DNA from 3 places in the Streptomyces sp. CG4 genome. Region 3 is predicted to be linked to each of the others. Evidence: riboswitches for the same ligand, from Rfam matches in the RefSeq annotation. Region 3 holds a riboswitch; each other region holds the start of a gene.
What was found. Region 3 has a riboswitch for thiamine pyrophosphate ahead of thiO (glycine oxidase ThiO). Riboswitches for the same ligand answer to the same signal wherever they lie in the genome.
Positions count from the first base shown of each region.

Region 1: another riboswitch for thiamine pyrophosphate. It lies ahead of AB5L52_RS12960 (thiamine ABC transporter substrate-binding protein); the one in region 3 lies ahead of thiO (glycine oxidase ThiO).
Region 2: another riboswitch for thiamine pyrophosphate. It lies ahead of thiC (phosphomethylpyrimidine synthase ThiC); the one in region 3 lies ahead of thiO (glycine oxidase ThiO).

Region 1 covers NZ_CP163525.1:2,884,235-2,888,744, forward strand. Annotated here, with positions in the region: gene AB5L52_RS12950 (ABC transporter ATP-binding protein) at 1-167, opposite strand, end outside; gene AB5L52_RS12955 (iron ABC transporter permease) at 197-1,798, opposite strand; gene AB5L52_RS12960 (thiamine ABC transporter substrate-binding protein) at 1,855-2,937, opposite strand; TPP riboswitch at 3,007-3,115, opposite strand; gene rlmN (23S rRNA (adenine(2503)-C(2))-methyltransferase RlmN) at 3,170-4,276, opposite strand; gene AB5L52_RS12970 (YceI family protein) at 4,472-4,510, shown strand, end outside.
Region 2 covers NZ_CP163525.1:4,964,320-4,968,829, reverse strand. Annotated here, with positions in the region: gene AB5L52_RS22425 (NADP-dependent oxidoreductase) at 1-739, shown strand, start outside; gene thiC (phosphomethylpyrimidine synthase ThiC) at 830-2,632, opposite strand; TPP riboswitch at 2,625-2,802, opposite strand; gene AB5L52_RS22415 (YibE/F family protein) at 2,884-4,455, shown strand.
Region 3 covers NZ_CP163525.1:6,980,293-6,984,802, forward strand. Annotated here, with positions in the region: gene AB5L52_RS31875 (thiazole synthase) at 1-519, opposite strand, end outside; gene thiS (sulfur carrier protein ThiS) at 523-741, opposite strand; gene thiO (glycine oxidase ThiO) at 738-1,907, opposite strand; TPP riboswitch at 1,905-2,016, opposite strand; gene AB5L52_RS31890 (hypothetical protein) at 2,070-2,420, shown strand; gene AB5L52_RS31895 (FAD-dependent oxidoreductase) at 2,453-3,688, shown strand; gene AB5L52_RS31900 (Rv2175c family DNA-binding protein) at 3,822-4,187, shown strand; gene thiE (thiamine phosphate synthase) at 4,281-4,510, shown strand, end outside.

The DNA of each region.
Region 1 (4,510 bases), 4.1 Mb from region 3:
CCGGACAGGGGCTGGAGCCCGGCGACCGCCCGCAGCAGGGTGGACTTCCCGCTGCCGCTGGGCCCGAGGACGCACACCACCTCGTGCTCGGCGACGTCGAGGTCGACCGCGTCGAGCACGGCCCGCCCGCCGAAGCGGACGGTCGCGGCAGCGAGGCTGAGCAGCATCAGGACTCCCCCGTCGGCTTCTTCGGCATCTAGAACTCCCCGGTCCGGTCGGTGCGCAGCCGCTCCAGGATCAGCAGCGCGGCGGCGCACACCACCATCAGAAGGGTCGAAAGGGCCATCGCCTGGCCGTAGTTGAGGTCGCCGGGGCGGCTGAGCAGCCGGGCCACGGCGACCGGGAGCGTCGGGTTGTCGGGCCGGGCGATGAACACGGTCGCCCCGAACTCGCCGAGCGAGACGGCGAACGCGAACCCGGCCGCGACCAGCAACGCCCGCCGCACCAGCGGCAGATCCACCTCCCGCCACACCCGCCACGGCGAGGCCCCGAGCACGGCCGCCGCCTCGCGCAGCCGTCCGTCGACGGCACGCAGCACGGGCAGCATGGTCCGTACGACGAAGGGGGCGCCCACCAGCGCCTGCGCGAGCGGGACGAGGATCCAGGACTGTCTGAGGTCCAGGGGCGGCTTGTCGAGCGCGATCAGGAAGCCGAAGCCGACGGTCACGGCGGACACGCCGAGCGGCAGCATCAGCAGCGCGTCGAAGCCCCGCACCAGCCGACCGGCGTCCCGGCGGGCCAGCGCGGCGGCGGCGAGACCTCCGATCACCACGGCGATGGCGGTGGCGGCGCCGGCGTACTGCAGTGAGGTCCACACCGCGTGCACGGGCGCCACCAGGAACGTACCGCCGTCGGCGTTCGTCAGTGCGCGGTAGTAGCCGAGGCCGGGTGCGTCGAGGGAGCGGCGGACGAGGACGGCGAGCGGCAGGGCGAGGAGCAGCGCGATGGTGACGAGGACGGCGGCGAGCAGGGTCCACTGGCCCGCGCCACGCGGCCGCCGAGCGGTGATCTCGGCGTCCACCAGCCGCAGGGCGGTCTCCCGGCGCCGTACCGTCCAGGCGTGCACGGCGAGGATCGCGCCGACGGCCACGAACTGGACGAGGGTGAGGACAGCGGCCGTGGAGAGGTCGAAGATCTCGGAGGTCTGCCGGTAGATCTCCACTTCGAGCGTGGAGAAGGTGGGGCCGCCGAGGATCTGGACGACGCCGAAGGAGGTGAAGGTGAACAGGAACACCATCAGCGCGGCGGCGGCCACGGCGGGCGCCAGGGCCGGCAGGGTCACCTTCCGCCAGGCGCCGAGCGGCGAGGCGCCCAGCATCCGGGCGGCCTCCTCCTGGCGGGGGTCGAGCTGGGCCCACAGCCCGCCGACCGTCCGGACGACGACCGCATAGTTGAAGAAGACGTGTGCCAGCAGGATCGCCCACACCGTGGTGTCCAGCCGTACGCCCCACAGGTCGTCCAGCAGGCCGCCCCGGCCGACCAGGGCCAGGAAGGCCGTGCCGACGACGACGGTCGGCAGCACGAACGGCACGGTGACGACGGCCCGCAGCAGCCGCTTGCCGGGGAAGTCGAGCCGGGCGAAGACATAGGCCGCGGGCAGCGCGAGGAGCAGGGTGAGCGCGGTGGAGGCGAGCGCCTGCCAGATGGTGAACCACAGCACGTGCCGGATGTCCGGCTGCGTGACCACGTCCGTGATCCGCCCGAACTGCCAGGCGCCGTCCGCCTTCAGGCCGCGCGCGACGATCGCGGCCACGGGCCAGGCGAAGAACACGGCGAAGAACGCGACGGGCAGGGCCATCAGGCCGAGCCGCGCCGCGTTCCCCCGCCGGGGTCCGGCTGCTTCAGCTGCTTCAGCTACTTCAGTACGAGCGAGGTCCACGACTTGACCCACTGGTCACGGTTGGCGGTGATCTTGCCGGGAGCCATGGTCTCGGGGTGCTGGGCGGCCGGGCCGTACTCGGTGAACTCGGCGGGCACCTTCGCGCCGTCCAGCACCGGGTAGACGTACATGTTCAGCGGCATGTCCTCCTGGAACTCCTTGGAGACCAGGAAGTCGATGAACGCCTGGGCACCCTTGGGGTTCCTGGCGTTGCTCAGCAGTCCGGCGAACTCGATCTGCCGGAAGCAGGTGCCGCTCGCCACGCCGGTCGGGGCGGTGCTGGGCCGCTTCTTGGCGTAGATCACCTCGGCGGGCGGGGAGGAGGCGTACGACACGACGAGCGGCCGGTCACCGCCCGCCTTCTTCCCCTCCGACGAACCGGAGAACTCCTGGTAGTAGGCCTGCTCCCAGCCGTCGACGACCTTGACGCCGTTGGCCTTGAGCTTCTTCCAGTAGTCCTGCCAGCCGTTGTCACCGAACTGTGCGGCGCTGCCCAGCAGGAAGCCGAGGCCGGGCGAGGAGGTCGCGGCGTTCTCGGTGACCAGGAGGTTCTTGTACTCGGGCTTGGCCAGGTCGGCGAAGGACTGCGGCGGGGTCAGCTTGTGCTCGCTGAAGTAGGCCTTGTCGTAGTTGACGCAGATGTCGCCGTAGTCGACCGGCGTGACCCGGTGCTTGTCCTGGTCGAGCTGGTAGGCGGCGCCGACCTTGGCGAGGCCTTTGGCCTGGTACGGCTGGAAGAGGCCGCCCGCGAGGGCGCGGGAGAGCAGGGTGTTGTCGACGCCGAAGAAGACGTCGCCCTGCGGGTTGTCCTTGGTCAGGAGCGCCTTGTTGACGGCCTGCCCGGCGTCGCCGTCCTTGAGGACGTGGACCTTGTATCCGGACTGCTTCTCGAAGTCGCCCAGCACGCTCTTGGAGACGGCCCACGAGTCGTGGCTGACGAGGGTGACGGTCTTGGAGTCCGAGGACGACTTGGTGGCTGTCGATCCACACCCGGTCAGGGCGGACAGCGTGATCAGGCCGAGGCCGGCCGCCACGGCCACGAAGGTCTTGTTGTGCACTGGATGTTCTCCTGGGGGTTGGCCAGGAAGAACGCGGCCCTGCCCGGAGGTCCGGGCAGGGCGCAACAGCTTGAGTGATGACCGAACTTCCTACCCAGAATGACCTGGGCGAGGTTCAGAGGGTCTGCGGCCCTGTCCGCCGCACTCTCAGCGCTGTGGCGCTCCCCTGTCGGAATATGAAGGTGTCCGATATGCAGATGTCGATATGAAGATATGAGTGCCGCCGGCCAGATTACCGCTCGGTGGCCGCGAGCTGACCACAGGCTCCGTCGATCTCCTGCCCCCGGGTGTCCCTGATCGTGACGGGCACACCATGGGCGGCGATCGCCTCGACGAAGGCCTTCTCGTCCTCGGGCCGGGAAGCGGTCCACTTCGAACCCGGCGTCGGGTTGAGCGGGATGAGGTTGACGTGCACGGGCTTGCCCTTGAGCAGCCGGCCGAGCCGGTCACCGCGCCAGGCCTGGTCGTTGATGTCGCGGATGAGCGCGTACTCGATGGACAGCCTGCGCCCGCTCCTCTCGACGTACTCGAACCCGGCGTCCAGCACCTCGCGCACCTTCCACCGCGTGTTCACGGGGACGAGGGTGTCGCGCAGCTCGTCGTCGGGGGCGTGCAGGGAGATCGCGAGCCGGCACTTGAAACCCTCGTCGGCGAACCGGTGGATGGCCGGCACCAGCCCGACGGTCGAGACGGTGATCCCGCGCTGCGAGAGCCCGAGGCCGTCGGGTGCGGGGTCGGTGAGGGCCCGGATCGCACCCACGACCCGGTTGTAGTTGGCGAGCGGCTCACCCATGCCCATGAAGACGATGTTGGACAGCCGCGCGGGCCCGCCGGGCACCTCGCCGTCCCGCAGCGCCCGCATGCCGTCCACGATCTGGTGGACGATCTCGGCGGTGGACAGATTCCGGTCCAGACCCGCCTGCCCGGTGGCACAGAACGGACAGTTCATGCCGCAGCCCGCCTGCGAGCTGATGCACATGGTGACCCGGTCCGGGTACCGCATCAGCACCGACTCGACGAGCGTGCCGTCGAACAGCCGCCACAGAGTCTTGCGGGTGGTCCCCTCGTCGGTCGACAGATGCCGTACGACGGTCATCAGCTCCGGGAACAGCGCTTCCTGCAACTTCCCGCGCGACCCGGCGGGGATGTCGGTCCACTGCTCCGGGTCGTGCGCGTACCGCGCGAAGTAGTGCTGCGAGAGCTGCTTGGCGCGGAACGGCTTCTCCCCGATCTCGGCCACCGCGTCCTTGCGCTCGGCGGGCGAAAGATCGGCGAGGTGCCGCGGCGGCTTCTTGGCTCCGCGCGGGGCGACGAAAGTGAGTTCTCCGGGCTTAGGCATGGCTGTACCAGTGTCTCAGATCGAATCGGGTGACCCTCGCGGTAGCGTTTTCCCGCCCTCGGCATGTGCATGGCCGGGCTCGCCGGCGGGGTGCGCGGGCACGGGCCGGGCGGACTGTGAAGTTCTGCTGACGAACGGTCGGGTTTCCTGGTCGGGGCTTGTCCCGCTCCGGGCGCTGACGTAACCACATGAGCCATGAACCTATTCGGCCGCAACTCCTTCCACCGGCGCGCG
Region 2 (4,510 bases), 2.0 Mb from region 3:
CGACGTGGCCGGTTTCGTCGAGCAGGTCGGTGAAGGCGTGACGCGGTTCGCACCGGGCGACAAGGTGTACGGCATGCTGTCGGTCACCCGACGCGGCGCGTACGCCGAGTTCACTGCCGTGCCGGCCGACGCACTGGCTCTCGCGCCCAAGAACCTCGGCCTGGTGCACGCGGGGGCTGTGCCTCTGGTCGCGTTCACCGCTTGGCAGGCGCTGGCCGTGCTCGCCCGGGTTCAGCCCGGCGACCGCGTACTGATCCACGCGGCGGCGGGCGGCGTCGGTCACGTCGCGGTGCAGTTGGCCAAGGAGTTGGGGGCGTACGTCATCGGTACCGCACGGGCGGCCCGTCATGACTTCCTTCGCGAACTGGGTGCCGACGAACTGATCGACTACACCACCACCGACTTCCGGACGGCCGTGGCTCCGGTCGACGCGGTCCTGGACCTGGTCGGCGGTTCCTACGGGCCGCGCTCTCTCGATGTGCTCCGGCCCGATGGTCTGCTCATCGGCGCGTCGATCGACCCGGGTACGGACGAGCGGCAGGCAGCCACCCGCGGACTGCGCTATGCATGGGTCGCGTCCGAGCCCTCCGGTGAGTTGCTGGATCGGATCACCGAACGCATCGAGGCAGGTCGGCTACGGGTCACGGTGCAGCAGACCTACCCGCTGGCCGAAGCATCGGAGGCCCACCGCACCATCGAGGCCAAGCGCACCATGGGCAAGATCGTCCTTGTGCCGTGACCGACTCGATCACCAAGCAACCGGCATGGTCCGCGTTTCGCGTGACGCCCTCACGTCGACTCGGAAACGCGGACCGCTTGCAGCCGGAACTCAGTCCGCGATCGGCAGATACACCCGGTTCCCCGCCTCGGCGAACTCCTTCGACTTCTGGAGCATCCCCTCAGCGACCTCCTCCGCCGACGCCCCCTCAGCCACCGCGCCACCGAACCGCTCTGTGATGCTTTGGCTAATCTTCATGCTGCAGAACTTCGGCCCGCACATGGAGCAGAAGTGGGCCGTCTTGGCGGGCTCGGCCGGCAGGGTCTCGTCGTGGAACTCCCGTGCCGTGTCCGGGTCCAGTGCGAGGTTGAACTGGTCCTCCCACCGGAACTCGAAGCGGGCGTCGGACAGCGCGTCGTCCCACTCCTGGGCACCCGGGTGTCCCTTGGCGAGGTCGGCCGCGTGCGCGGCGATCTTGTAGGTGATGACGCCGGTCTTGACGTCGTCCCGGTTGGGCAGGCCCAGGTGTTCCTTGGGCGTGACGTAGCAGAGCATCGCCGTGCCCCACCAGGCGATCATTGCGGCGCCGATGCCGGAGGTGATGTGGTCGTACGCCGGCGCGATGTCCGTGGTCAGCGGGCCGAGCGTATAGAACGGAGCTTCATCACAGATCTCCTGCTGAAGGTCGATGTTCTCCTTGATCTTGTGCATCGGGACGTGACCGGGGCCCTCGATCATCGTCTGTACATGAAAACGCTTGGCGATCTGGTTGAGTTCCCCGAGCGTGCGCAATTCCGCGAACTGCGCCTCGTCGTTGGCGTCCGCGATCGAGCCCGGCCGGAGGCCGTCGCCCAGCGAGTACGTGACGTCGTAGGCGGCGAGGATTTCGCAGAGTTCCTCGAAGTTCTCGTACAGGAACGACTCCTTGTGGTGCGCCAGGCACCACGCGGCCATGATCGAGCCGCCACGCGAGACGATGCCGGTCTTGCGGTTGGCGGTGAGCGGCACATACGGCAGGCGCACGCCGGCGTGGACGGTCATGTAGTCCACGCCCTGCTCGGCCTGCTCGATGACCGTGTCCTTGTAGATCTCCCAGGTCAGTTCCTCGGCCCTGCCGTCGACCTTCTCCAGGGCCTGGTAGAGCGGCACCGTGCCGATGGGGACGGGGGAGTTGCGCAGCACCCATTCGCGCGTGGTGTGGATGTTGCGGCCGGTGGACAAGTCCATGACCGTGTCGGCACCCCAGCGGGTCGCCCAGGTCATCTTCTCCACCTCCTCCTCGATGGAGGAGGTCACCGCGGAGTTGCCGATGTTGGCGTTGACCTTCACCAGGAACCGCTTGCCGATGATCATCGGCTCGATCTCCGGGTGGTTGACGTTGGCCGGCAGCACCGCCCGGCCCGCCGCGATCTCCTCACGGACCACTTCGGGGGAAACGTTCTCCCGGATGGCCACGTACTCCATCTCCGGAGTGATCTCGCCCCGGCGGGCGTACGCGAGCTGCGTCACCGCCTGGCCGCTGCGGCCTCGACGCGGCTGGCGCGGCCGTCCAGGGAAGACCGCGTCCAGGTTGCGCAGCCCGCCGCGCGGCGAGGTGTGCTTGATCCCGTCGTCCTCGGGGCGGACGGGACGGCCCGCGTACTCCTCGGTGTCACCGCGGGCGATGATCCAGTTCTCCCGCAGCGGCGACAGGCCCCTGCGGACATCGGTGTCGACGAGTGGATCAGTGTATGGGCCCGACGTGTCGTACAGCGTGATCGACTGACCGTTGGTGAGATGCACCTGGCGGACCGGCACGCGCAGGTCGGGGCGCGAACCCGCGACGTACGCCTTGTGCCAGCCGATGGACTTCCCGGCCTCCTGGGACATGTCGTCCTGAACAGAGGCAGGCGTGCGTGCGTCCTTGTTGGTCATGAGACCTACTCCCTACGCCGGCATTACCCGGTAACAGGTTCGGCGGTCGACGCAGCGGTTTCCGTCTGCCGACGTTTCCCGCGGAACATCGCTTGTTCCACGTGAAACATCGCACTTACGGAGGTCAGCGCCCTCTCAGCCCGGTGCTCCGAGCTCCCGCGTGTGCAAAGGTGCCTCCACGCTAGCGTCATATGTGGCGCGGTGAACAGTGGGCCCCCTAGCGTTCTTGCGATGATCCGGCGGTGACCAGGATGGAGCAGTACCCGTATCAACCACCCGAGCGGCACCGGCCAGGCGTCTCGGGACAGGGGGGCGGCTACAGCCAAGGCGCCCCTACGGCCGACGACATATACGGCCACGACGTCCGGAGGAGCGGCGCCGGGCAGAGTTATGAGCACCCCCATGTCCCCTCGGGAGCCGGTCACCGGCAGGGGTCCCGCTTCGGCGGAGGCGACGGGCAAGACCCCGAGCAGGAATCAGGCGGGGACAACGCCAGCGGTCACGGTCATGGGCACGGGCACAGTCATAGCCACGGTCCCGCCGCCCCCGTCTCCAAGCATCTGCGGAAGGTCATCGCCGCGATCCTGGTCCCGTTCACCGCGGCGGTCGTCGTCGGCCTGGTGGTGCTCTGGCCCGGGGGAGCTCCGCCGCACAAGCGCACCGGCGTCGGCTTCGACCGGGAGACGCAGCAGGCCACGGTCACCAAGGTCGTCGAGGTGAGCTGCCAGTCGGCCAACGCCTCCGGCGACACCCCGACAGGCGACACCTCCACCGCCGAGGGCAACTCGGCGCAACAGGAGGCGAAGGGAACCTGCAAGAAGGCGACCGTGCGGATCGACACCGGCAAGGACACGGGCCGTACGTTCACCGAGATCGTGCAACCGGACCAGCCCCGGCAGCTGCACCAGGGCGAGAAGGTGGTGGTCGCCTACGAGCCCTCGGCGCCGAAGGATCTGCAGTACTCGGTGGCCGATGTGAACCGGAAGTTCCCCATGACGCTGCTCGCGGGGATCTTCGCGATCGCCGTCGTGGTAGTCGGCAGGCTGCGCGGTGTCATGGCGCTCGTCGCACTGGCCGTGAGCTTCCTGGTGCTGACCCTGTTCATCCTGCCCGCGATCCTGCAGGGTTCGAACCCGCTGCTCGTGGCCGTGGTCGGGGCGAGCGCCATCATGCTGATCGCCCTCTACATGTGCCACGGACTGTCGGCCCGGACCTCGGTGGCGGTGCTCGGCACGCTGATCTCCCTGTCGCTGATCGGCGTGCTCGGTTCCCTGTTCATCGGCTGGGCCGCCCTGACCGGGAACACGGACGACAACACCGGCCTGATCCACGGCCTGTATCCGTCGATCGACATGAGCGGTCTGCTGCTGGCCGGCGTCATCATCGGCTCGCTCGGCGTCCTGGACGATGTGACCGTGACGCAGACATCGGCCGTCTGGGAGCTGCACGAGGCCAATCCGTCGATGGGCTGGCGCGGGCTGTACCGGGCGGGCATCCGGATCGGCCGCGACCACATCGCCTCCGTGGTCAACACCCTCGTCCTCGCCTACGCCGGTGCCGCGCTGCCGTTGCTGCTGCTGTTCTCGATCGCGCAGAGCGGCGTCGGGACCGTGGCCAACAGCGAACTGGTGGCCGAGGAGATCGTGCGCACGTTGGTGGGCTCGATCGGTCTGGTCGCCTCGGTTCCGGTCACCACCGCTCTCGCCGCCCTGGTGGTCGCGGCCGACCGCCCGAGCCCGGACAGCCCGGCAGCGGCAGCGGCAGCGGCAGCGGCACAGTCCGTCCCGGCACGCGGTGGGCGGGGGCGACGCCGGAAGCGGTGAGGGCGACCGGGCCGACGTAAGATGCGGTCGGCCAGCCCCTGACCGGCCGGAGGGC
Region 3 (4,510 bases):
GATCAGCTGGAAATTGTGCGGGTTGCGAATCCCGAGCCCGGACCCGATCGGCGACCCGAGCGGCATCACCGCCGCACACCCGGCGTCCTCCAGCTTCCGCGCCAGCACCGGATCGTCATTGGTGTACGGCAGCACCGTGAACCCGTCGTCGACCAGCGTCTCCGCCGCCTCCAGCAGCTCCACCGGATCCGGCAGCAGCGTCCGCTCGTCGGCGATGACCTCCAGCTTGATCAGATCCGTACCGAGCGCCTCCCGCGCCAGCCGCGCGGTCAGCACGGCCTCGCCCGCGGTGAAACACCCCGCCGTGTTCGGCAGCACCCGGATGCCCAGCCGCTCCAGCACCGACAGCACCGATCCGTGCACGGACGGGTCCACCCGCCGCATCGCGACCGTCGTCAGCTCCGTACCGGAGGCGACCAGCGCCCGCTCCAGCACGTCCAGGCTGGGCGCACCGCCCGTACCCATGATCAGCCGCGAGGAGTACGCCGTACCCCCGAGGACGAAGGAATCGTCGGCCATGACTCAGCCCCCCTGGACCGCGGTGAGGATCTCCACGCGATCGCCCTCGCTCAGCGTCGTGCCCGCCCACTGCGCACGCGGCACGACGGTCTCGTTGACGGCCGCGGCCACCCCGGAGGGCGCGGCGACCAGGGACCGTACGACGGCGTCGAGCGAGGTGCCCGAGGAGACCTCCCGACGCTCGCCGTTGACGGAGATGGAAAACGTCACGGAGATGCTCATGCGGACTGCTCCAGGAGTACGGCGCCGAAGCGCTGCGGAGTGAACGGGCGTGCCTCGTCCGGCAGTTGACCACTCGCCAGCACCTCGGCCAGCACATCCCCGGTGACCGGCGTCAGCAGCACCCCGTTGCGGAAGTGCCCGGTGGCCAGCAGCAGCCCCGCCAGCCCGGTCGGGCCGAGCAGCGGCGCGTTGTCGGGGGAGCCGGGGCGCAGTCCGGCCCGGGTCTCGGTGAGCGGCAGCTCGGTGATGCCCGGCACCAGCTCATGGGCGTCGCGCAGCAGCTCGTACACGCCACCGGCGGTGACGGTCGTGTCCCAGCCCAGCTCCTCGCTGGTCGCGCCGACGACCAGTTCACCGTTCTCGCGGGGCACCAGATAGACCTGGCTGCCACGGACCACGGCCCGTACCGTACGGCTGAGGAACGGCGCGTGCCGGCGCGGCACCGTCAGCCGCAGCACCTGTCCCTTGACCGGCCGCACCGGCGGCAGCACGGCCTCCGGCACGCCCGTGAGCCGTCCGCTCAGGGAGCCGGCCGCGAGCACCACCTGCCCGGCGCGCAGCTCGGTACCGTCCCGCGTGCAGACCCCGGCGGCCCGGTCCCGTACGACGTCCAGCCGCTCGGCCCAGCAGCGGTGGAACGTGACGCCGGCCCGCTCGCACGCGGCCACCAGGGCCGTCGCCAGCCGCCGCGGGTCGATCTGATGGTCGCCGTCCACCCGCAGCCCGCCGCGCACCCCGGGCGCCAGCATCGGCTCCAGGCGGCGGCACTCCCGCCCGGACTGCCACTCCGACTCCAGGCCGCAGCGCCGCTGCAGCGCGTGCAGCTCGCGCAGATGGGCCCGGTCGTCGGCGTCGAGCGCGACCTGGAGGGTGCCACAGCGGCGATAGCCCAGGTCGTGGCCGGTCAGCTCGGTCAGCTCGGCCGCGAAGTCCGGGTAGCGGCGCGCCGATTCGAGATTGAGGGCGAGCAGGGTCTCCTCGCCGTAGTGCAGTTCGGTGACCGCGGCCAGCATCCCGGCCGCGACCCGCGCGGCCCCGCCACCGGGCTCGGGGTCCACGACGGCCGTGGTGAGCCCGCGCTGCGCCGCGCGCCAGGCCGTGACCAGGCCGATGATTCCGCCCCCGATGACGAGGACGTCGGACGTATCGGACGTACGTGACGACATGGGCGTCCAGCCCCTCCCTTCGCCGGCATGACCCGGATCAGGTTCGTACGGTCGGAGGCCGCCAGCCTCCCTCTCAGCCCGGTGCGTCCGGGCTCCCGCGAGTGCTTGTACGGTGGCCACCCTAGCCCGCCGTGCTCGTCACCCGTAAGGGAGCCCCTGCCCATGCCCCGGTCGCTCGACGGCCTGACCTTCGCCCCCGTGGCGGACCAGGCTCCAGGTCAGGTGGGTACCCGCACCCGCTTCGCGTACCACGAGAAGGACGGCGAGATCTGGGCCGAGTACGCGGGCGGCGATGTCGTACGCGGCCATCTGGTCGGCACCCGCGAGGGGGACCGGCTGGACTTCCGGTACGTCCAGCTGCGGACCGACGGGACGACCGCTTCCGGGCACTGCGTGTCCACGGTCGTCCAGCTGCCGGACGGGCGGGTGCGGCTGGAGGAGACCTGGGAGTGGGAGTCCCGGACGGGTGCCGGCACGAGCGTTGTGGAACAGGTCACCGAGCACGCCCGCTGACTGACGCGTTGTCACGTGTCTATGGTGATCGGGTGAGCGAGCAGACAGCGCAACGGGGCACGTCGGAGGGGCGACGCGTGGTCGTCGTCGGCGCGGGCATGGCCGGGGTGCAGACCGCGGTCGCCCTGCGGGAACAGGGTTTCAGGGGGCCGGTCACCGTGCTCGGCGCGGAGCCGCACCAGCCGTACGACCGGCCGCCGCTGTCGAAGGCCGTGCTGCTCGGCAAGGCCGAGGGCTCCGCCTTCGACGTGGACTTCGAGACGCTCGGCGTCGAACTGCGGCTCGGCTGCGAGGTGCTGGGCCTGCGCCCCGCCGCGCACGAACTGGACACCGAGACGGGCCCGGTGCCGTACGACGTCCTGGTCCTGGCCACCGGCGCCGAACCGGTCACCCTGCCCGGCACCGAGGGCGTGCCCGGCGTGCATCTGCTGCGCACCCTGGACGACGCCGAACGGCTGCGGCCGGTGCTGACCGAGCAGCACGACATCGTGGTCGTCGGGGCCGGCTGGATCGGTGCCGAGTTCGCCACGGCCGCCCGCGAGGCCGGCTGTGCGGTGACCGTCGTGGAGGCCGCCGACCGGCCGCTGGCCGGCGCCCTGCCCGCCGAGGTCGCGGCCCCCATGGCCGCCTGGTACGCCGACGCCGGCGCCGAACTGCGCACCCACGCGCGCGTGGATCACATCGAGCCCGGCGCGGTGATCCTCGCCGACGGCACCCGGCTGCCCGCGGACGCCGTCGTCGTCGGCATCGGCGCCCGCCCCGCCACCGCCTGGCTGGCCGGCTCCGGCATCGCGCTCGGCCCGCACGGTGACGTCCTCGCCGACGCCCACCTGCGCACCTCCGTCGAGGACGTCTACGCCGTCGGCGACTGCGCCTCCTTCCCCTCCGCCCGCTACGGCGAACGCCTGCTGGTCCACCACTGGGACAACGCCCTGCAGGGCCCGCGCACGGTCGCCGCGAACATCCTCGGCGAGACCCCCGCGGCCTACGACCCGGTGCCGTACTTCTGGTCCGAGCAGTTCGGCCGCTTCGTCCAGTACGCCGGTCACCACGCCGCGGCGGACCACATGGTCTGGCGCGGCGACCCGACGGGCCCGTCCTGGTCGGTGTGCTGGCTCCGCGAAGATCGCCTGGTGGCCCTACTGGCAGTGGGCCGCCCGCGTGATCTCGCCCAGGGCCGGCGGCTGATCGAAGCGGGCCGCGTGATGGACCGGGAGGCGATGTCCGACCCGGCCCGCCCCTTGAAGGACGCGACGGCAGCTGCCTAGGGGCGCGGGGCTGTATCGATATGCGGCTCCGCCGCGTGGGCGCGACCAGCCACGACGGCGCATCACCCGACGGACGACACCACCCGGCACCACTCATCGCGGCCACCCCGGCGGAGCGCCTACGCTAGGTCGCGTGACCGAGATTGACGCAAAGATCGATGCTCTCGTCCCCGCCTGGCTCACCCTCCCCGACATCGCAGAGATGCTCGACGTCGAGGTGACGCGTGTGCGGCAGCTGGTCAAGGAGGGCCAGCTCATCGCCGTACGCCGCGGTGAGAACCGCGCGCTGCACGTCCCCGCCGCCTTCATCGACGGGGACAAGGTCGTCAAGGGCCTGACCGGCACCCTGACGCTCCTGCGGGACGACGGCTTCACGGACGAAGAGATGCTCGAGTGGCTCTTCACCCCCGACCCGACCCTGCCCGGCACCCCCGCGCAGGCCCTGAGCGAGAATCGCGGCACGGAGGTGAAGCGCCGCGCCCAGGCGCTCGCCGTCTGAGCGACCCGTACCACGAGGGGTGGCGTGCGGGCCGTCGCTGCCCGTACGCCACCCGCCCAATCCGTCAGGGACACCGACCGGGGGGACCTACGTATGTCCGACACCGCACGCACCGCGCTCGCCGACGCGCATCTGTACCTGTGCACGGATGCGCGCACCCGTCAGGGTGACCTTCCCGAGTTCCTGGACGCGGTCCTGGCCGGCGGTGTCGACATCGTGCAGCTGCGCGACAAGGGCATGGAGGCCGCCGAGGAGCTGGCGCACCTGGAGGTCTTCGCGGACGCCTGCGCCCGGCACGGCAAGCTCCTCGCGGTGAACGACCG